Regions from separate parts of the Actinoallomurus oryzae genome, predicted to be linked through region 2. Evidence: predicted binding sites of a transcription regulator. Region 2 holds the regulator's gene; each other region holds the start of a gene.
What was found. Region 2 encodes LexA, which represses DNA repair genes until DNA is damaged. Its sites were predicted from a motif close to TCGAACANNTGTTCGA; they were not measured.
Positions count from the first base shown of each region.

Region 1: ABEA10_RS24040 (SAV_6107 family HEPN domain-containing protein) is a predicted target of LexA. The motif match lies at 2,090-2,105, and genes of this name have one in related genera.
Region 3: ABEA10_RS32380 (alpha-ketoglutarate-dependent dioxygenase AlkB) is a predicted target of LexA. The motif match lies at 5,791-5,806, and genes of this name have one in related genera.

Region 1 covers NZ_BAABHF010000025.1:78,639-86,012, reverse strand. Annotated here, with positions in the region: gene bldD (transcriptional regulator BldD) at 1-122, shown strand, start outside; gene ABEA10_RS24040 (SAV_6107 family HEPN domain-containing protein) at 1,491-1,940, opposite strand; gene ABEA10_RS24035 (YbaK/EbsC family protein) at 2,283-2,747, shown strand; gene ABEA10_RS24030 (epoxide hydrolase family protein) at 2,763-3,881, opposite strand; gene ABEA10_RS24025 (CGNR zinc finger domain-containing protein) at 3,968-4,489, shown strand; gene ABEA10_RS24020 (hypothetical protein) at 4,641-5,522, shown strand; gene ABEA10_RS24015 (hypothetical protein) at 5,519-5,836, shown strand; gene ABEA10_RS24010 (GNAT family N-acetyltransferase) at 5,842-6,429, shown strand; gene metF (methylenetetrahydrofolate reductase [NAD(P)H]) at 6,381-7,292, opposite strand; gene ABEA10_RS24000 (polyprenyl synthetase family protein) at 7,341-7,374, shown strand, end outside.
Region 2 covers NZ_BAABHF010000035.1:91,862-99,235, forward strand. Annotated here, with positions in the region: gene ABEA10_RS28995 (vitamin B12-dependent ribonucleotide reductase) at 1-387, opposite strand, end outside; gene nrdR (transcriptional regulator NrdR) at 461-880, opposite strand; gene ABEA10_RS29005 (hypothetical protein) at 801-971, shown strand; gene ABEA10_RS29010 (LysM peptidoglycan-binding domain-containing protein) at 1,150-1,482, opposite strand; gene lexA (transcriptional repressor LexA) at 1,739-2,437, shown strand; gene leuS (leucine--tRNA ligase) at 2,597-5,062, opposite strand; gene ABEA10_RS29025 (lytic polysaccharide monooxygenase auxiliary activity family 9 protein) at 5,371-5,961, shown strand; gene ABEA10_RS29030 (long-chain-fatty-acid--CoA ligase) at 6,020-7,374, shown strand, end outside.
Region 3 covers NZ_BAABHF010000040.1:89,822-97,195, reverse strand. Annotated here, with positions in the region: gene ABEA10_RS32420 (response regulator) at 1-542, opposite strand, end outside; partial or broken gene macS (MacS family sensor histidine kinase) at 610-1,707, opposite strand; gene ABEA10_RS32405 (EF-hand domain-containing protein) at 1,721-1,930, opposite strand; gene ABEA10_RS32400 (carbohydrate-binding protein) at 2,057-3,307, opposite strand; gene ABEA10_RS32395 (hypothetical protein) at 3,552-3,719, shown strand; gene ABEA10_RS32390 (MerR family transcriptional regulator) at 3,696-4,079, opposite strand; gene ABEA10_RS32385 (MFS transporter) at 4,283-5,668, shown strand; gene ABEA10_RS32380 (alpha-ketoglutarate-dependent dioxygenase AlkB) at 5,829-6,458, shown strand; gene ABEA10_RS32375 (lysozyme) at 6,866-7,374, shown strand, end outside.

The DNA.
Region 1 (7,374 bases), on a different contig from region 2:
GGCAGGAGGATCTGCGATCTCTGGCGGTGATTTACGACAAGTCACCGACCGAACTGACTGAGGAACTCATCGGCTGGGGCGTCCTCGACCCTGAGGCACGCCGCGCCGTGGAAGCTTTCTGAGCCGTATCCCCCCGAAGTGGTGCGGTGATCCCACCCGATCACCGCACCGCGTCGGAGGGCCGTATCACGCTGCCCCCACGCCCCTGCCCGGTCCGCCTGCCCACGCCCGCCAGAACGACGTCCCCAGGGCCACGCCGCCACGACCGCGCCCCCAGAACCAGGTCCCACGACCACGTCGTCTCACGGCACGACCCATCGGCGACTCGGACCGCGCCCTACGGCCACGGCCACAGAGCACCTCATCGACAGCCCTGGCCCCACCTGCCGATGCCACGCGTAGCTCATAACGCTCCCGCTCCCACTGGCACCTCGGCCCACATTCTTGCCGCCCCATCTCCGCGCCCCTGACCATCGGTCACGCTGACGGCGCCTGCGTGGAGCCGACCGGCGGGCTTGCGCGCTCCTGACCGCGAATCCGCCGTACGCCGCCCTCCGCTGCGCACCGTGACGTCGCGCCCCACGCGCTCACAAGGTCCGAGGCATCGCCTGCCTCGCCGGGCCGATCAGGTAGTAGTGGCCGACGGGTCCCGCCGATTCGGGGGGAGGAACTCGGCGGGACCCGCGGCCGGCCGGCTGCTCCGGTGAGGGCCGGCCCGACCGGGACGCACCGGACATCCCGCAATGTCGCCACGTGCGCCCCGGCGGCCACCGTCATCCCGGCCGGCGCGCCCGGCAGGACGACGATGCTTCATCGATCACTCAATGCGGATAGCCGGAAAACGGGTCAAGGAGGCGAAGTCCGGATGGGCCCGACCGCGACGAACCGGCCGAAGGATGCGAGCGCCCGCGGCCTGACTCCCATCTTCCGGACGCCGGGCACCGCACGGCCCTGCTGCAAGCTCCGCGGTCCCGAGCTCCGGACCACTTCCGGGCTCCGCGCTGCTGGGCCCTGGGCCGCTTCCCGACGCCAGGCACCGCGCTTCCGGGCTCCGGTCTCTGGACCGCTCCCGACGCCGGGCACCGCGCGGCCGACCTCCGGACACCGCACGACCCTGCTGCAAGCTCCGCGGTCCCGAGCTCCGGGCCACGTCCGGGCTCCGGGCGCCCAGCAGCCGACCCCCGAGCTCCGCGCTGCTGGGCCCTGGGCCGCTTCCCGACGCCAGGCACCGCGCGACCGGCCTCCGGGCACCGCACGGCCCTGCTCCAGGGTTTCCGGTTCCGGGCACCGGGCCACGTCCGGGCTCCGGACACCTCGCAGCCGGGCTCCAAGTTTCCCGGGCGTCGAGCTTCCGAGCTGTGCGTGGCCGGGGCCCGACCTCCGGGCACCGACCGCTGAGCAGGCTCGCCGGTGAGCGACGGTCGGCAGGTCGCGCGGGTCGTCTCTCACCGTCGCTCCCCTCTCGGTCGGCCCGGCCGGGGTCGTCAGGGTCAGCCGGCCACCGGGAGCATCGGCTGGCTGTCGATGCCCAACGTCGTCTCGACCAGGGCGACGAAGACCTCCGCGTCGTGGAGCAGGTCGTTCGCCTCGTGGACGGTCACGGCGCGCGGGAGGCCCGCCTCGGCCGCGGCTCGTTTGCCCGCGCCCGCCGCGAAGAAGGCGGCCCACTCGCGCAGGGCCGGTTCGGCCTCCGGGAGCAGCACCCAGACGCTCTGGGGCCGGCCACGACGCTTCTGCGCCGGGTCGCCCCGCGCCGCGAGGACCGCGGCCGCGGCGCGCAGTGCGGCCAGGTGGGCCGCGACGTAACGTGAGGCGGGGACGGCGGCCTCGGCCGCCTCGGCCAGGCCGTGCCGGGCCGTCTGCAACAGTGTGATCGCCGGCGGTGCCGGCCTGCGCCGCGGAACGGGGCGCAGAGGGACGGCCGTGGACCTTGCGGACATGGCGTGCCTCCTTCCGCTCGATGGGTTCGGGGACGGCGCGGGCGAAACGCTTCCCCTCGTCCCGCCCGGCCGCCACGTCTCGCACGGCATGCGCTGCCCGGCGAGCCGAACCCCTCCGGCGCGGACCCGCGAGAATCCGCACCGAATACTCGAACACAAGTTCGAGATGACTCCAGTAAACCCGCGCCGTCGCCATTCGTCAACATGTTCGAATGACGCCGTGTCGTCGCAGGTCAGACCGGTCGAACATGATCCCTGTCAGTGCGCCCGACACCCGTCCGGCGGCGACGCCAACGACGATACGGAGCCAGACCGACAAAACGAGCCTCTAGAGTGCTGCGCATGCATCCCAACACCGCGAACGTCGCCGCTCGCCTGCGCGAACTCGGCGCCACCGGCGAGGTGCGCGAGCTCCCGGAGGCCGCGCCGACCGCCGTGGCCGCCGCCGCGCAACTCGGCTGCGAGGTCGGCGCGATCGCGAACAGCCTGATCTTCGCCGCCGACGGCGAACCCCTGCTCGTCCTCACCAGCGGCGCCCACCGCGTCGACACGGCCAAGGTGGCCGCGCTGATCGGCGCCACGAAGGTCAAGCGCGCCGACCCCGAGTTCGTACGCGCGGCCACCGGCCATCCGATCGGCGGGGTCGCCCCGGTCGGGCACCCCCGCCCGGTCCGCACGCTCGTGGACAAGTGGCTGGCCGAGCACGAGGTCGTCTGGGCGGCGGCCGGGCACCCGCACACCATCTTCCCGACCTCCTACGACGAGCTCGTGCGCATCACCGGCGGCACCCCGGCAGAGGTCGAGTAGGCCCCGGGGGACGCGTCAGCCGCGGTACGGCCGGAACGCCTCGCGGACGTGCCGCACGAAGTGCTCCGGGGACTCCAGGGCCAGGAAGTGGCCGCCCTCGTCCACCGTGGTCAGGCGTGTCATCCGCGGGTACGCGCGCCGCAGCCAGGACTCCGGCGGTACGGGGATCTCCGGCTCACGCGTCAGCAGCACCGACGACGGCACCGAGACCGTGTCGGCCGGCGGGGCCGAGTCGACCGCGTACAGGCGTGACGAGGCGCCGATCGAGCCCGTCACCCAGTAGGTCATCACGTTGGTGAGCAGGTCGTCGTCGGTGAGCCGGCCGCGCGTCGCCGGGTCGCTCCACGTCAGCCACTTCTCCAGCACCCAGGCGGCCAGGCCCGAGGGCGAGTCGTTCAGCCCGTACGCCAGGATCTGCGGCCGGGTCGCCTGGACGTGCGCGTACGCGCCGCGGGTGCGCTCCCAGCGGTCCTCTCCCGCGACATACGCCTCCTCCTCGGGCGTACGCGGGGCCGGGTCCACCGGCCGGGTCCAGTTGGTGGTCTGGATGGCCCGTACGGTGCCGGCGTGGTACATGCCCAGGCGGTTCACCACGCCGCCGCCGATGTCGTCGCCGTGCGCGACGTAGCTCGCGTACCCCAGGCCCTCGACCATGAGCCGGTCGAACAGCCCGGCGATCGTGACCCGGTCGAGCGGCCCCGGATAGGGGGCCGAGAAGCCGTACCCCGGCAGCGCGGGCACCACGACCGAGAAGGCGTCGGCGGGATCGCCACCGTACGCCGCGGGATCGGCCAGCCGGTCGAGCACCCCGAGGTACTCCACGAAGGAGCTGGGCCAGCCGTTGCAGAGCAGCAGCGGCAGCGGGTCCGGACCCGAGCCCGGCACGTGTACGAAGTGGATGCGCGCGTCGCCGACCGCGGCGCGGAAGTGCGGCACCGCGTTCAGCCGGGCCTCCTGCGCCCGCCAGTCGTACCCCGAACGCCAGTACGCGATGAGGTCCTCGATGCGCTCGACGGTCTCGGGGCTCTCTCCCCCTTCGAGGACCGGCGGTGAGGGCAGGCGCGCGCGTTCGAGACGGGCGGCCAGGTCCTGCAGAACCTCTTCCGCGACGGCGATGTGGAACGGCTCGATCACAGTGACCTCCCGATCGTGGTGACGAGCAACGACATTACGTACGTAACGCGTTATGTGTCAAAGGCATACGGCTGTAACATCGGGGCATGGCATCACGACCGTCGGCTCCCGGCCCGCTCGCGCCGGTGGAGGCGTTCCTGCGGACGCGCAACGAGGTCGACGCCGCCGGTCTGGAGCGCTGGCGCGCCGCGCACGGGCTGCCGGGGGAGGTGACCGCGGAGACGTACGCGCGGGCCGTGCGGCTGCGCGAGGCGCTCCGCTCGCTGATGCTCGCCAACAACGCCGGCCCCGCCGCCCCAGCGGCCTTCGACCTGGTCAACGAGGAGATCGTCCGCTGCGACCTGCGCCCGCTGGTCACCGCCGGCGGCGTACGGTGGCCGGTCGGCGAGCGCGAGGCGCACCCGGGCGACCTGATGCTCGGCGCCGTCCTGGCGGGCGTCCTCACGGCGATGAGCGACGGCACCTGGCCGCGGATGAAGGCGTGCGCCGCGGACGACTGTCAGTACGCGTTCTACGACCACACGCGCAACCGCTCGGGCCGCTGGTGCGACGTCGCGGGCTGTGGCGCCAACGCCCGCATGCGCGCCTACCGCCGCCGCCGCGCCTGACCGCCGTCACGTCCGGAGGGCCATTAGCGGCAGACCCCTTCTGACATGCGGAAGGACCGTAACCAACCGCCCGTCACGGACCGCAGACAGGGGAGAACCACAGTGGTACAACGGTCTTCTGAGGCTCGAGCGCACTCTCCGGAGCGGCCCCATGGCTGGACACGAAGATCTGCGCGCCGCCGCCGCGCGTGACAAGGACTTCGTCGGCGTGGACGTCGACGCGATGGCGCGGCTCATCCACCAGATGAACGGCGCCTCGCAGGCCATCGCCACCTGGTTGCGCACCAACGCCACCCTGCCGCCCAGCGTCCCCCGCACCGGGCTGCGCCAGGCGCAGGCGGTCCACACCTGGACCGGGAGCCAGCAGGGCATGCTCACCCGGCGCCGCAACTACGCCATCACCCACCTGAGCCAGGGCGGGCCCACGATGCCGAAGGTCAGCGCGGGCCGGCTCGGCGGCGGCGCGCGCCGCCGTACGACATCCGCCGGGGCCGGGCACGACCTCGGCGGCTTCCCCGACGTACGCGCCGCGACGAGGGCCGGGTCCGCCGACGCCGCGGCCGTCCGCACGGCGCACGAGGCGCACCGCCCGGTGCCGGAGGAGGTCTGGAGGCGCCTGCGCGCGAGCGCCGACGACCCCGACTACGCCCACGGCCTGTACGGCCGGCTCGGCCCGGCCGGCACCGCCTGGCTGATCGAGGCGGCGGGCCGCGACCACCTCGACGACGTCCGCGCCTCGCTCGGCGTGGCCAGCCACCACCTGACGATGGACGAGAAGTGGCTGCGCGCGATGCTCGACGAGGCGCTCCGCCGGGGCGTACGCGACGACGCGGTCGCGCTGCTGTCCCAGGCCGCGCTCGCCCACCGCACCCGCGTCGCGTTCGGCCACCTGGGCCTGATGGAGATGGTGGAAACCGGAGGGGCAGAGACCGGGGGCTCGGAAACCGGAGGCTCAGAGACCGGGCAACCGGCCCCGCCGCACGAGGCGAGGCTGACGCTCACGGCCGACGATCCGCAGGGTGAGGGTCCGTGACCACCTATCCGCCCTCCCCCGCCACGCTGCACTCGCCCTCCGACCCGCCCCCACCGGGCGGCACTCAGCGACCCAACCCGGCGTACGCTGAGCTCTACAACGCCTACCAGCGGGCCTTCGACAGCGCCGCGACCCTGGAGACCGCCCTCGACCCGCCCGTACGCACCGTCGGCGACGCGTGGGTCGGGCCCGCCGCCCGCTCGTGGCAGAGTGAGCTGGAGGCCCGGCGCGGGCAGTTGAAGAAGGCGGCGGCGCAGATTCTGTGGGACATTTACGGCGCACTCTCGAAGGTTCCGCCGTACATCCCCGAGTGAGGCACGTGAGACCAGCATTCAGGGCCCGCCGCGAGGCATCCCCGCAGATCCGTGAGATCGACCGCCGTGGTTTCCTGCGGCGCCTCGACGCGCTGCTCGCCACGTACGAGGCGGCGATGCTGCCGCCACCTGGGCAGATGCCCGGTCGGCACATGATCATGGAGCGGCACACCGGTTATCCGGCGTTCCGCGCCTTCGTCGCCGAACGCTCACGAAGCGTGATCGGTTTCAGCTACGGGTTCCACGGCGAGTCCGGGCAGTGGTGGCACGACGTCGTACGCGCCGAGCTCGTCAAGATCGGTGGCGAGGAGCACGCCCGGCACTGGCTGGACGACACGTGGGAGGTCGCCGAGCTGCACGTGCATCCGGCGGCGCAGGGGCTGGGCCTGGGCCGCGGGCTGATCACCTCGCTGTGCGCGGGCCGGCCCGAGCGCACCATGGTGCTGTCCACGCTGGACGCGCAGACGCCGGCCCGCAACCTGTACCGCTCGCTCGGCCTGGTCGACCTGCTGACCGGCTTCCGGTTTCCCGGAGGCGGCCCGGTCTACGCGGTGATGGGTGCGGACTTCCCGCTGAGCTCCAGGCGGGAGTAGACCTCGCGCGTCGCGGTGGACTTGTTGAACGTGATGAAGTGGATGCCGGGCACCCCTTCGGCGAGCAGCCGCCGGCACAGGTCGGCCGCCTGGTCGATGCCGAGCCGCCGCACCGCCTCCAGGTCGTCGCCGACCGCCGCGAACTGGGCGGCCAGCTCCGGCGGGAACGGCGCCCCGGACAGCTGCTCGGAGCGCTCGATCGTGCTGAGCTGGGTGACCGGCATGATGCCCGGGATGATCGGCACGTCGCACCCGGCCGCCGCCACGCGGTCGCGCAGCCGCAGGTAGTCATCGGCCCGGAAGAACATCTGCGTGATCGCGTAGTCCGCTCCGGCCTGACATTTACGGACAAAGTGATGAGTATCACTCTCGATGTCGGGCGACCGCGGATGCTTGTACGGGAACGCGGCCACGCCGACGCTGAAGTCGCCCGATGACTTGATCAGCCGGACGACGTCCTCGGCGTACTCCACGCCGTCGGGGTGGCGCACCCACTCCCCCATCGGGTCGCCGGGCGGGTCGCCGCGCAGGGCCAGCAGGTCGGTGACGCCCACCGCCGCGAACCTGCCGATGAGCTGCCGCAACTCCGCGACGGAATGGTCGACCGCGGTGAAGTGCGCCACCGGGGTGAGCGTCGTGTCGGTGGCGATCCGCTCGACGATCTCCACCGTACGGTCGCGGGTGCCACCGCCGGCGCCGTACGTCACGGAGACGAAGGTCGGCTGGAGCACCTCGAGCCGGCGGATCGCCTGCCAGAGGTTTCGCGCCCCCTGCTCGGTCTTTGGGGGAAAGAACTCGAACGAGAACGTCGTCTCTCCGGCGGCGAGGACTTCCCGGATGGTGCGGCGGCGCGCGGTCGTCATGCCCACAGGGTAACGGGACCATCCTTGAGGGCCACTAGTCTCGATCACGTGGACGCTCGTGAAATTCGCAAAAGGGTCGACG
Region 2 (7,374 bases):
CGCGTGCGTCAGCTCGTGCTCGAAGATCTCGGCGTCTTCGTCGCTCGCGAAGTAGCCGTGCTTGCGGCCGGTCTCGGCGTACACCCCAACGACCCGGTCGACCAGCTGCTTCAGGCTCCACTCCCGCTGCGGCGTGCCGACGGCGCCCCGGAAGTACTTCGAGGTGACGATGTTGGTCGCGTTGACCGACCAGAACTCGGGGAACTCCACACCGCGCTGCTCGAAGTTGACCGAGCCGTCGCGCCAGTTGGTCATGACGACGTCGCGGCGCTCCCACCGGACCTCGTCGTACGGGTGAATGCCCGGCCGGGTGAAGATGCGGCGCATCTTCAACCCCTTGCGGCCGCCCCTCCCGCGCCGTGCCTGGCCGCTCACCGTCTCCGTCATGACCTCCCCCTTCTCAGGCCGAACCGGCCCATTCCAAGGATTACCTCGTACAACACGCGATCGGGCGCCGGTGTTACCGGTCGCGCTCCGCCGCGCGAAGAGTCTCGATTTCCTTCTCGAAGTCGTCGATCGACTCGAACCCCCGGTAGACGGAGGCGAACCGTAGATAGGCGACCTCGTCCAGCTCGCGCAGCGGCCCCAGGATGGCCAGCCCCACGTCGTGCGAGCGCATCTCGGCGGTGCCGGTGGCCCGGACGGCCTCCTCGACACGCTGTCCGAGCTGAGCCAGTGCGTCCTCCGTCACCGGGCGCCCCTGGCAGGCCCGGCGCACCCCGGCGACGATCTTGTCGCGGGAGAACGGCTCGGTGACTCCGCTGCGTTTGGCGACCATCAGGAGTACGGTCTCCTGGGTCGTGAAACGACGACCGCACTCGGAGCACGACCGGCGCCGCCGGATCGCCGCGCCGTCGTCGGTGGAGCGACTGTCGATCACCCTGCTGTCGGGGTTGCGGCAGAACGGGCAGTGCACGGTCGACCCCCCTCCCCCGGCGTTACGTCTCGATTACAGCGGCTTCACTGCGTAACCACAACCTGTGGTGAACTACACCCGTGTAACTACTAGATGTTGTGGTCTACCGTACGGCTCCGCGGAGGCCTCCGCAACCTCGTCGGCAACAGGAGCACGAAGAGCCCGCTCACGTCACGGCGACGTCGGCGTGTCGCGCCCTCGCCCGGTGGGGGAACCGGCGAGCGGCGAGGCCGTCAGCGCGCGGGGATGTAGACCTTCTGGCCCGGATTGACGACGGCGCTGGACAAGGCGTTGAGGTCGATGATGCGCTGCACCGTGACGCGGGGGTCGACCTCCGGCCGGGCGCGTACGGCGATGCCCCACAGCGTGTCGTGCGGCCCCACGACCACCGACTCACGGGCGACCGCCGGCCCTCTCTCCCTGCCGGACGTGGCGCGGGCGCCGTGCCGCGCCCCCATCCAGAAGCCGGCGAGGAGCACCAGGGCCACGGCACAGACCACGACGACCCGGCCGCGCCGGGTGAGCCGCACGGGCGCGGCGGGACGAGGCCGAGCAGATGAGTTCACGCCTCCTCCTTCATCGAAGGGGAGACCCGGCACACGTGTTCGTCGATTCGCTCGCTCATGTCGATCTCCCCTCGCCGAGTCGAAAGAGATTTCGATCGAACATCAGTACGAGTTGTACCGCGAGAGCCGACGAATTTCCAGGACATCTTCGAACAGGTGTTTGATCATTTAGCGCGAAGGCGCTAACGTCCGTGTACAGGAACGAAATACCGGCGACAGCGCGTCACCGGAGCACAGTCATCCAGCGGAGACATAGATGAGCAAGGTTCGGGAAATGCCCGACGGCCCGCGCGACGAGTCGGGGCTGACGGCACGCCAGCGCAAGGTTCTGGAGGTGATCCGCGACTCCGTCCAGCGCCGCGGTTACCCTCCGTCGATGCGCGAGATCGGCGAGTCGGTCGGGCTGACGAGCACCTCCAGCGTGTCGCACCAGCTGCGCGCGCTGCAGCGCAAGGGCTTCCTGCTGCGCGACCCCAACCGCCCGCGCGCCGTCGTGGTCCGCATGCCCGGCTCGGCCGCCGTACGGAGCGAGCCGGAGTCGTACGAGACGGCCTCGGGGCAGGAGACGGCGACCCGTCCCGCGCCCGCGTACGTGCCTCTCGTGGGCCGTATCGCCGCCGGTGGCCCGATCCTGGCCGAAGAGGCCGTGGAGGACGTCTTCGCGCTGCCCAAGCAACTCGTGGGCGAGGGCACGCACTTCCTGCTCAACGTCACCGGTGACTCGATGATCGAGGCCGCGATCGCCGACGGCGACTGGGTGGTCGTCCGCCAGCAGCCGGTGGCCGAGAACGGCGACATCGTCGCCGCCATGATCGACGGCGAGGCGACGGTCAAGACGCTGAAGCGCCGCGACGGCAAGGTGTGGCTGATGCCGCACAACCCGGCGTACGACCCGATTCCGGGCGATGACGCGACGATCCTCGGCCGGGTCGTCGCGGTGCTGCGCAAGATGTGATCGACGCGTCTCCGGACTGTGCACGGTGAGGGCGCCCCGCCATGGGGTGCCCTCACCGCATTTTGATGTCGTCTTTGCGGGCATTCACCCCGCTACGGCGTGCGTCCGGGGCCGGTCTCGAGGGCCCCGCCGGCAGGCGACGGGGCCTCGAGACGGGCACTACGCCGGGACGATGTTGACGATCTTGGGAGCGCGGACGACGACCTTGCGGATGCCGCGGTCGCCGAGGGCGGCCTGGATCTTCTCCGACGCCAGCGCCAGCCGCTCCAGCTCCGTCTCGCCGATCTCCGGAGAGACCTCGAGCCGGTCGCGGACCTTGCCCGCCACCTGGACCACACAGGTCACCGACTCCTGGACCAGCAGGGCCGGCTCCGCCGTCGGCCAGCCGGCCTTGGCCACGGACCCGTCGCGGCCCAGGCGCTCCCACATCTCCTCGGCGGTGTAGGGCGCCACCAGCGACAGCATCACCGCCAGCGTCTCGGCCGCCTCGCGTACGGCGGGATCGGCCGGGCCCACGCCGGAGTCGATCGCCCTCCGCGAGGCCGAGGTCAGCTCCATCATGCGGGCCACCGCGACGTTGTAGCGGTGCGCCTCGACCAGCCGGGTGACCTCATCGATCGTGCGGTGGGTGACCTTGCGCAGCTCGACGTCGCCCGAGGCCGGGTCGGCGCCGGGCGCCGAAGCGACGTCGGCGGCCACCCGGTGCGCGCGGGCCAGGAACTTCACCGCACCGGACGGCGACACGTCGGCCCAGTCGATGTCGTCCTCCGGCGGCCCGGAGAAGATCATCGTCAGGCGCACCGCGTCGACGCCGTACTCGGCGATCTGCTCGCCCAGGTCGACCAGGTTGCCGGTCGTCTTGGACATCGCGGAGCCGTTGAGGATCACCTGGCCCTGGTTGACCAGCCGGGTGAACGGCTCGACGCAGTCCAGCATGCCCATGTCGTACAGCACCTTGGTGAAGAACCGGCTGTACAGCAGGTGCAGGATCGCGTGCTCGACCCCACCGGTGTACTGGTCGACCGGCATCCACCGGCGGGCCTTCTCGACGTCGAACGGGCCCTCGGTGTAGTCCGGCGAGCAGTAGCGCAGGAAGTACCACGAGGAGTCGACGAAGGTGTCCATCGTGTCGGTGTCGCGCTTGGCCGCGCCGCCGCACTTGGGGCACGCGACGTTGACCCAGTCGGTGGCGGCCGCCAGCGGCGAGACGCCGCGCGGCGCCAGGTCCGCGCCGCGCAGGTTGTCCGGCAGGCGTACGGGCAGCTGCTCGTCGGGGACCGGGACCTCGCCGCACGCCTCGCAGTGGATGATCGGGATCGGCGTGCCCCAGAAGCGCTGCCGGGAGATCAGCCAGTCGCGCAGGCGGTAGTTGACGGCCGCCTTGCCCAGCCCGCGCTCCTCCAGGATCTCGGTGATCCGCGGGATCGCGGCGGACTTGGTCAGGCCGTCCAGCGGGCCGGAGTTGACCAGCTCGCCCTCGCCGGGGGTCGCGACGCCGGACTCGGCGGGGTCGGCCTCGCCGGTGTGCACGACGACCCGCACCGGCAGGTCGAACTTGCGCGCGAAGTCCAGGTCGCGCTGGTCGTGCGCGGGCACCGCCATGATCGCGCCGTGGCCGTACTCCGCCAGGACGTAGTCCGAGGCCCACACGGGCATGCGCTCGCCGTTGACCGGGTTGATCGCGTAGCGGCCCAGGAAGACGCCGGTCTTCTCGCGGTCGGCGGCCAGCCGCTCGACCTCCGACTCGCGCGCCACCGTCTGGCGGTACGCCTCGAACTCGGCCCGCTGCGCGGGCGCGCAGATCTCGTCGGCCAGCGGGGCGTCGGCGGCGACCACGAAGAACGTCGCGCCGTACAGCGTGTCGGGCCGGGTCGTGTAGACGGTGACCGGCTCGTCGCGGCCCTCGATCTCGAACACGACGTCGGCGCCCTCGGACCGGCCGATCCAGTTGCGCTGCATCGTCAGCACGCGCTCGGGCCAGTCGAGGCCGTCCATGTCGGCCAGCAGCCGGTCGGCGTACTCAGTGATCTTGAAGTACCACTGGGTCAGCAGGCGCTTTTCCACCAGGGCGCCACAGCGCTCGCAGTGGCCGGCGATGACCTGCTCGTTGGCCAGCACGGTCTGGTCGTTGGGACACCAGTTGACCCGGCCGCCCCGGCGGTAGGCCAGCCCGCGCTCGTAGAAGCGCAGGAACAGCCACTGGTTCCAGCGGTAGTACTCCGGGTCGGAGGTGTGCAGCCGGCGCGACCAGTCGAAGGAGATCCCGTAGCGGTGGAACGACTCGGCCTGCGTGTCGATGTTGGCGTACGTCCACTCCGCCGGGTGGGAGTCGCGCTTGATCGCGGCGTTCTCGGCGGGCAGGCCGAAGGAGTCCCAGCCGATGGGGTGCAGGACGTTGAAGCCGTGCTGGTTCCAGTAGCGGGCGCTCACGTCGCCGATGGCGTACGCCTCGGCGTGGCCCATGTGGAGGTCGCCGGAGGGGTAGGGGAACATGTCCAGCGCATACTTGCGAGGCCGCTCATCACCGGGGTCCTCACCGGCGGTGAAGGGTTTCAGCTCCTCCCACCGGCCCTGCCATTTCTCCTGAATCGCCCGTGGGTCAAAGTTCTCGTCGGCGCCAGTCATCGTTCCTCGTCTGATTCGCACGGCTTCGGCTCCACGAAACTGTGCCCCTTAGAAGGTCTCTCCGCATGAGAAGGCCCCTCGCACAGGAGGGGCTGCCGCGTCGACCGATCGGTTACGTCAACGCGGCCGGCTAAGGAGCAGCCGAGAGCGCATATCCCAAGACTAGCGCAGACGCAAGCAAGAACCGTCGGGCTTCAACGCCACGGGTGACGCCGCCCTCCCTCACGGGTCAGCTTACTTTTAGGAAGGTTTCCAGTAAATTCCCGAGCAGGGTCCCCGCCAGGACTCCCCATCCGAGGAGGTCACCCATGCACGGAAAGCTCGCCCTGGCCGTCGCCGGCGCCGCGGCCGTGGCGGTACCCCTGCTCACCGCCACCCCCGCCTTCGCCCACGGCTACACCACCTCACCGCCCAGCCGCAGTTACCGCTGCGCCCAGCACCAGGTCACCGACTGTGGTCCGATCCAGTACGAGCCGCAGAGCGTCGAGGGCCCGAAGGGATTCCCCCAGGCCGGCCCGGCGGACGGCCAGATCTGCAGCGCGAACCACACGGAGTTCGCCCAGCTCGACGACCCGCGCGGCGGCGCCTGGCCGGCCGCCTCGATGACGAGCGGCGCCTCGTACGGCTTCTCGTGGACCTTCACCGCCATCCACGCGACCACGTCGTTCCGCTACTTCATCACCAAGACCACCTACGACCCGACCAAGCCGCTGACCCGGGCCGCCCTGGAGTCCACGCCGTTCCTGCAGGTGAACTACGGCGGTCAGCGGCCGCCGAACCCGGTCACCCACACCGGCGCGCTGCCGACCCGGCACGGCCGCCAGCTCATCCTCGCCGTCTGGGACATCGCCGACACCGGAAACGCCTTCTACTCCTGCGCCGACGTCGTCTTCAGCTGACCGCTCCGCTGCGATATCAATGGGAACCTCCCCATTGATATCGCAGCAGGAGGCGCCGATGCTCAACCTCTCGGTCGTTCTGGACGACGCCGCACGCGACAATCCCGACCACGAGGCACTGGTCTTCGGCGACATGCGCCTGTCGTACGCGTTCGTGAACCAGATCGCGAACCAGGTGGCGAACCTCCTGCGCGCCCGCGGTGTGCGGCCGGGCGACAAGATCGCGCTCGCCTGCCCCAACCTGCCGTACTTCCCGATGGTCTACTTCGGGGCCCTCAAGGCCGGCGCCGTGGTCGTGCCGCTCAACGTCCTGCTGAAGCGCCGGGAGATCGCCTACCACCTGGAGGACTCCGAGGCGAAGGCCCTGTTCTGCTTCGAGGGCACGCCGGAGCTGCCGCTGGGCGAGGCGGGCTGGGGGGCGTTCGGCGACGTGCCGGGCTGCGAGCACTTCTTCGTGCTGCCCGCCACTCCCCTGGCGACCGAGGTGCCGTACGGCGAGTCGATCTGGGCCGCGCTCGCCGGGCAGCCGCAGGAGTTCGAGACCGCGCGGACGGACGCCAACGACACGGCGGTGATCCTCTATACGAGCGGCACGACCGGCCGGCCCAAGGGCGCCGAGCTCACCCACCAGAACATGCTGCTCAACGCGATGGTCTGCGACAGCATGTTCGAGACGACCGGCGACGACGTCTTCCTGGCCGCGCTCCCCCTTTTCCACGCGTTCGGCCAGTCTGTGGTCCTTAATACGGGCTTCCTGCGGCACGCCACGATCGTGCTGATGCCGCGCTTCGAGGCGGGCGCCGCGCTCGACCTCATGCTCGCGGAGAAGGTCACGTTCTTCGCCGGGGTCCCCACGATGTACTGGGGGCTGCTCACGCACGAGGGCGGGCACACGCAGGAGGACCTCGAGCGGATCGCCGCGTCCCTCTCGACGGCGTCGAGCGGCGGTGCCGCCCTGCCGCTGGAGGTCCTGAACCGGTTCGCCGAGCGCTTCGGGGTGAACATTCTCGAGGGCTACGGCCTGTCGGAGACCTCGCCCGTCGCCTCCTTCAACCGGCCCGACCGCCCGGCGCGCGCGGGCTCGATCGGACGGCCGATCTGGGGCGTGGAGATGAAGCTCGTCGACGAGGACTGGAAGGACGTGGGCGACGGGCCGGGCGAGATCGCCATCCGCGGGCACTGCGTCATGAAGGGGTACCACCGGCGCCCGGAGGCCACCGCCGAGGTGCTGCACGACGGCTGGTTCCGTACCGGCGACATCGCCCGGCGCGACGAGGACGGCTACTACTACATCATCGACCGCTCGAAGGACATGATCATCCGCGGCGGGTTCAACGTGTATCCGCGGGAGATCGAAGAGGTGCTGATGACGCATCCCGACGTCTCGCTCGCCGCCGTCGTCGGAATCCCGCA
Region 3 (7,374 bases), on a different contig from region 2:
TGGTTCTGCACCGTACGGGGCGACAGCACGAGGCGTTCGGCGATCTGCGGATAGGTCAGGCCCTTGGCGACCAGCCGCAGCACCTCGGTCTCCCGCGCCGTCAGCCGGGGCGTGTCCGGTGCCGGGCCGGCGGCGAGTTTGCGGTACTCCCCGAGCACCAGGCCCGCCAGCCCCGGGGTGAAGACCGCCTCCCCGGCGGCCGTCGCGCGCACCGCCGCGATGAGCTCCTCCAGCCGCGCCGACTTCACCAGGTAGCCGGTCGCGCCCGCGGTCACGGCGTCCAGGACGTCCCGGCGCTCGCCGCTCGCCGACAGGACGAGCACCCGGAGCGACGGCCCCCGCATCCGTGTGATGAGCTCCGCGCCGGAAAGGCCGGGAAGGTTCAGGTCGAGCAGGACGACCTGCGGGCGCGTCGCGGCGGCCACCCGCAGCGCCTGGGCCCCGTCGCCCGCCGTGCCCACCACCGCGAAGCCCGCCTCGGTAAGGTCCCGCGCGACCCCGTCGCGCCACATCGGGTGGTCGTCGACCACGAGCACGCGGATGCGGCCGTCCTCGGGCCCGCCGCCCGGGGGCCCGGCCTCGTACGGCCCCTCGCCGTACGGCTCGCGCTCATCGCGTGACACTGAGCTCCACCTCGGTCCCCTGACCCGGCGACGACGTGACCTGGGCCGTCCCGCCGATCTCCCGCATCCGGCCCACGATCGACTGTGCCACGCCGAGGCGCCCCGCCTCCACCGCCCGCGCGAGCCGGTCCGGCGCGAACCCGGCGCCGTCGTCGCGGACGCTCACCGTCACGACGTCGCCCTCGTCCTCGACGAGCACCCACGCCGAGGCGTCAGCGCCGGCGTGGCGGCGCACGTTGTCCAGCGCGGCGCCCACCGCCGCGCCGATCGCCTCCGCGGTGGCGGTCGGCAGCGGTACCGGGTCGGCCGGGCCGGAGACGGTGACGCGTTCGGCGGCGTACGGCTCCAGGAGGGTGCGCAGGTCCAGCTCTCCGGAGGCGGCGGCGGGGGGTGCGGCCACGAGCGTGCGCAGTGCCGTCTCGCCCTCACCGGCGAGCCGGCCGAGCTCGGCCGCCTCGCCGCCCAGCTCCCGGCCGCGCCGGCTCACCAGCGCCAGCACCTGCAGCACCGAGTCATGGACCTCGCGGGCGATCCGCTCCCGCTCCGCCGTGGCCGCCTCCAGCCGGGCCACGCGCTCCACGGCGGTCTCGGCGCGGGTGCCGAGGCGTACGACGTAGCCGCCGACCACCCCGGTGATCAGCAGGAGCACGACGCCGTTGAAGGTGTTCGGCGCGAGGGTCGCCCGCTCGGCCACGTCGGCGGCCGAGACGGCCGCCGCCCCGGCCAGACCCGCCCACGGTCCGCCGGTGACCGCGCAGGCGAGGACCGACGCCGCCGCCCACGACACCGGCAGGGTCGGCGAGCCGTGGTCGATGTGGAAGGCCGTGTCGACCCAGCGCGTGCCCAGAACCAGCGCCACCGCGACCAGGACGTCGGCCACGACGAACGCGCGGCGGCGCAGCGCGGGCCGCGCGTACACGGCGGTCGCCAGCGCGGTCCACCCGGCCATCACCGCGAGGGCGAGCAGACCGCCCAGCGGATGCGCGTAGCCGTGCCGGTGGCGGAGGATGAGCGCGGCGGCGTACACGAGCGTGGCCAGGCGGAACGCCGCGGTCGCCCGCCACAGCTGTACGACCACGGCGGAGCGGTCCGCCCGGTCAGGCGTTCCAGGCTTCGGTGAACTCCGCCTGGTTGATCTTGCCGTCCCGGTCCTTGTCGGCGTGCTCCCAGATCGAGTCGATCTCGTCGCCGGTGACCTGCTCGCGGCGCGCGGTCATGGCGAGCTTGAACTCCACGGCGGTGATGTAGCCGTCACCGTCGTAGTCGAATTCCTTGAACGTCGCGGCGGCGTCGTCGGGCGTGGTCACGGCGGGCTCCCGGTGCTCGAAGTACTGCGGCGTTCAGCATGAAAGCACACATTCAGGTCGACACACGCCGAAAACCCGGCGGCCGATGGAAGACGTCCCACCGGCCGCCGGGTTTTCGGCACGGTGTCAGGTGCAGGGGCCCTCATCGGACCAGACGTCGGCCGTGCCCGGCGTCTCGCCCTGGGTCCACCACTTGGCCTTGTACGTGTGCTTGGAGTAGGTCACCTCCATGCCGCCCGTGTAGACGCTCGTGGCGTTCCAGGCGGGCGCCGTGCACGCGCCCGGCGCGGGGTCGGTGGGCGGGGGAGAGGCCGGCGCGCCGCCGAACGCCGCGGTGAACTTGGTGAAGTCCCAGGCGCCCTGCGTGACGCTGGAGCAGGTGCCGGAGGTCTGCCCGTTGTTGTCCGGCGGGCTGCACTGCCGGTCCCGGTTCACCGACCAGAAGGTGAAGCGCGACAGGCCGTGTGAGGTGGCGTAGTCCAGCACCGCCTGGAAGTCGGCCTGCCGGAAGTACTCGCCGGTGTCGGAGCGTCCGTTCATCAGCGACACGCCCTCGTGGGCGTACGCGGTGGCGCTGCTCCAGCCGAACGTGCTCATCAGCGTCGAGTGGAAGCCCTCCAGCGCGCTGATCTGCGCCGCCGAGCCGTTGAACCCGCCGTCGAACGGCATGATCGCGTAGTTGGCGGGGGTGAAGCCCTGGCTCTTGGCCTCGGCCAGCATCTGCTTGCCGAACCAGCCCGTGCCCTCGCCGCCGGTCGTGCCGGCCGTGGTGACCGAGACGTACAGGCCGGGGTTGTTCTGTTGCAGGATCTTGGCCGCGCCGATCTCGTTGTGGATCGCCGTCGCGTTCTCGTACTCCGGCTCCTCCAGGTCGAAGTCGATCGCCTTGAGCGCGTACTTGCTGATCACCTGCTGGTACGCCGCCGCGGTCGAGGACGGGTCGCCGCAGGTCTGGCCGAGCTTGGTGCCGCCGTAGCCGCCGGCCGAGACGGTCACGTCGCCGCCGGCCGCCCGGATCCCGTCGATCACCGACTTGGCCTGCGTGTCGGAGGAGACGGGGTGGGTGCCGTCCCAGGTCGGGCTGCACCCGCCGCCGTTCGGGGCGAGGATGAACGCGAGCTGGAACGACTTCTGCCCGGTCGCGCTCATCACCGGGCCGAGGTCGGGCGGGCTGTTGTCGAACGGCATGACGTACGGCGCCGCGCCGTACCAGTTGCCACCGAGCGCGGCGGGGGCTGCCTGCTCACTCGCGGACGCGGCGGTCGCACCGGAGACGGCCGAGGCCGTGCCGAGCGCCAGGGCGGCCGCGCCGACCGCGGCGGTCGCGGCGGCGAGGAGCCCACGCCGCCGTCCGGTCGTGCCTGCCTTCCATCGCATGGTCGCTTCTCCTTCGGGGGGTTGAACGTACGGACCGGCCCGCAGTCCTGGCGGGGACCAACCGGGGGTGGAAGCGTTCTCTCAACCTTCTCTTAGGAAACCTTCCTGTTTGTTTCCTGGAGAGTACTCCCGAAAGAGCCGTTTGCAGAGACCTACGCCGAATTCCGCTGCGAATACGGGTGTCACAGCGGAAAACGGCACGACCGGCGCGACGTGTCGCCGTGGGCTGCGCATCGGTCGATGCGTGGAAGAGGGACTTCGTGAGGGGCCGGTGGAGTTCAAGCGCGGTGAGCGGGTCGCCGACGACGGTTGGTGGGTGCTGATCGATCCGGGACTCGCGCCGGGGAAACACCGTCTCGACATCCGCGTCTCCGGCATGGCGTCCCGGCTATGGACGCTCATCGTCTCCTGAGCCGTGCCGGCGTAGGGCGTCGAGGTAGGTGCTGATGGCGTCGCGGTTTCTCGTCAGGCAGGCGATCTTGGCGTCCATCTGCTCGCGCTGGTGCTCGAGGGCGGCGATGAGGTCCGGGTCCGCGTCGCGTACGTGGATCGTGCACGGGTCGTCCAGGCACGGGAGGATCTGGCGGATGATGCTCGTCGTCAGCCCGGCGTCGAGCAGCCCGCGGATCTGCGCCACCCGGCCGACCAGGTGCTCACCGTAGTCGCGGTAGCCGTTCGGCAGGCGCCCGGGCGTCAGCAGGCCCTGCTCCTCGTAGTACCGCAGCAGGCGTGGGGGGACTCCCGTCCGCTCGGCCAGCCGACCGATCCTCACGCTGCCTCCCGGTGGACGTCTTGCCTTCACACTAGTGTGAACGTTCGAGCATGGTCCTCCACCTCGCCGCAGCGAAGAGGAGGGGCGCCGTCGGCGGCCGGAACCGGCCGGGTCAGTGCCGTCGGGCATCGGCGGTGGACGATCCGTGCATGCCCGCCCGTACTCTCGGCGGCATCCATGCCTCTCCCGAAGACGGAGACTTCGTGACTGTTGTGACCGCGCCGGCGGCGTCCGCGACCGTACGCCGACCCGCGACCCTGGCCGTACTGTCGGTGGCGCAGTTCCTCATCGCCCTCGACTACTCGATCATCTACATCGCCCTGCCGAGCATCGCCGCCGACCTCGGGTTCGACTCGGCGCTCGCGCAGTGGGTGGTCAGCGCCTACGCGGTGCTGTTCGCCGGCTTCCTCGTCGTCGGCGGACGGCTGGCCGACCGTGTCGGCCCGGCCCGGCTCTTCATCGGCGCGATCGTCACCTTCGGCGTCGCCAGCGCGATCGGGGGCGCGGCCGAGGACGGCGTCGTGCTGCTGGCCGCGCGCGGCGTGCAGGGCCTCGGCGCGGCACTGCTGCAACCCGCGGTCCTCGGGCTCATCGGCACGACCTTCCCCGCGGGTCCGCAGCGCAGCCGCGCGCTGGTGGTCTGGGGTTCGGTCGGGGCGTCGGGCCTGGCCGCCGGGGCCGTCCTCGGCGGCCTGCTGACGACGGCGTCGTGGCGGCTCACCTTCGTCGTCAACGTGCCCCTCACCCTCCTGTGCGCGCTCGGCGCCGCCGTCTGGGTCGGGACCGGCCGGGGCCACCTGCCGACCGGCCGTATTCCAATGCTCGCCTCCGTGGTCGGCACCGGCACCGTGCTCACCCTCGTCATCGGCCTCAGCCTCGGCTCCGACCGCGGCTGGGGCTCCGCGCCGACGCTCGTCTGTCTCGGCCTGGCGGTCGCGTTGTTCGCGGTGTTCGTCCGCAACGAGCGGACCTCGCCCAACGTCCTGATCGAGCACGTCCTGCGGCGCACGCGCTCGCTGCGGTCCGGCGCGGCGGCGACCGCGCTGTACATGGCCAGCGTCGGTTCGGAGTTCTACCTGCTCACCCTGCTGCTGCAGACGACGAAGGGCTACTCGCCGCTCGAGGCGGGCGCCGCGTTCCTGCCGATGGCCGCGATGGTGACCGCCGGCAACGCCGTCGTGGGCCGTGCCGTACGGCGGATCGGACCGGACGGCGTTCTCGTCGGCGGGTTCGCCATCGCCACCGCCGGCCTGCTGTGGCTGGCGCTCAGCCTGGGCGGTTCCTCGTACGCCGCCGACCTGCTGCCCGGCCTGCTGATCAGCGGTTTCGGGCACGGAGTCATCTACACCGGGATGTTCATCATCGGCACCCACGACGTGCCGCCGGAGCACCAGGGCACGGCGGGCGCGCTGCTGACGACCTCGCAGTACCTCGCCGGCGCGCTCACCGTCGCCGTGCTGACACTCGCGCTCGGCCCGTCGCCGGACGACGCGCGGTTCCGCGTGGCCTTCCTGCTCACCACCGGGGCGGCGGCAGCGGGCATGCTCCTCGCCGCCGTGCGCCGCCGGACGGGTCATCCGGCGCCTTGACCCGCGTCGCCGCGCGCCGGCCGTGGCGGCCATCGCCTCGGTGGCCTTCTCGGTCTGGCCGACCAGCGCTGGGAGTCACGCTCACGGGGCTTCGGCCGAACGTGCTTCCGCCGCGAGCATGATCGAACATGTGTTTGAACTCGTCGCGTAGACTGAGGTCATGACGCTTGCGCTCCAGGGGTCCCTGCTGGACTGCGGCGACGAGATCGAGCTCGGCGCGCTCGGCTCGTCGGTGCGGCGCACGGTGCTCGACCGCGGAGCGTGGATCGACCTGCGGCCGGGCTGGGTGACCGGCTCCGACGTCCTGTTCGACCGCCTCGTCCGCGCCGTGCCGTGGCACGCCGAGCGGCGGCACATGTACGACCGCGTCGTGGACGTCCCGCGCCTGCTGAAGTTCTACGGCGAGGACGAGGAGCTGCCCAAGCCGATCCTGCGCGAGGCGCGCGACGCGCTGACCGCGCACTACGCGCGCGAGCTCGGCGAGCCGTTCCGCACCGCGGGGCTCTGCCTCTACCGCGACGGCGCCGACAGCGTCGCCTGGCACGGCGACCGCATCGGGCGCGGACGCCGTGAGGACACCATGGTCGCGATCGTCTCGGTCGGCGCGCCGCGCAGCCTGCTGCTGCGCCCGCGCGGCGGCGGTCCAACGCTGCGCCACGACCTCGGTCATGGCGACCTCCTCGTCATGGGCGGCAGCTGCCAGCGCACCTGGGAGCACGCCGTACCCAAGACCGCCCGCCCGGCCGGCCCGCGGATCAGCATCCAGTTCCGCCCCCGCGGCGTCCGCTGACCGCGCGGCGGCCTGTCTCCCTGATGGGGGAGTGGTCGGCGCGTGAGGTCCGATTCCGTCTGCGGCGTCCACTGATCGCACAGGGGTGGCCGACGCGCGAGAGCCTTCATCGGGGCGAGGGGTTGCCGGATCCGGCCAATCTCCTCCGCCCGTTCCGGTGCTCTCCGCACTCCTGAGCTGGGAAGAGCGGGGAATTCGCCGGTTCCACCGGCGCGGTCGGGATACTTTTCCACCTTTTCTAATGCGGACGCGGAAGATATCTACCTACTAATGGGTATCCACGCCGACCCGGAAGGAGAAGCCCCGCCGATCCCCCGCGGTTCCCTGCCGCCGCGACCGCCGGCGCGAACGCATGGCCCGCGGGAGTGCACGACAGTCCCCAGGTCTCCCCCTCCTTGGAGGATCACGTGGCACTACGCAAGCGCTCATCTCAGACGGCGCGCAGATCGCGTCTCACCGCCCTGTCCGCGGCGGCCCTGCTGTGCGGCGCGCTCCTGGCGACCGCCCGGCCCGCCGGCGCCTCCGCCGACCCGATCACCCATCCCGAACGTGACTGGCTGGGTTCGCAGGTGGCCAAGCACGAGCCGGGCTCCGGCCGGATGCTCATCCGGCCGAACGTCGTCCAGACCCCCGGCCTCGATGTGAGCGGCTGGCAGGGCAACGTCGACTGGGCCTCGGTGGCGGCGAACGGCGCCCGGTTCGCCTACGTCAAGGCGACCGAGTCGACGACCTACACCAACCCGTATTTCTCCCAGCAGTACACCGGCGCGTACTACGCGGGCATCGTGCACGGCGCGTACCACTTCGCCACGCCCGACACCTCGTCCGGTGCCGCCCAGGCCGACTACTTCGTCGCGCACGGAGGCGGCTGGTCCAAGGACGGCATGACCTTCCCCGGCATGCTCGACATGGAGTG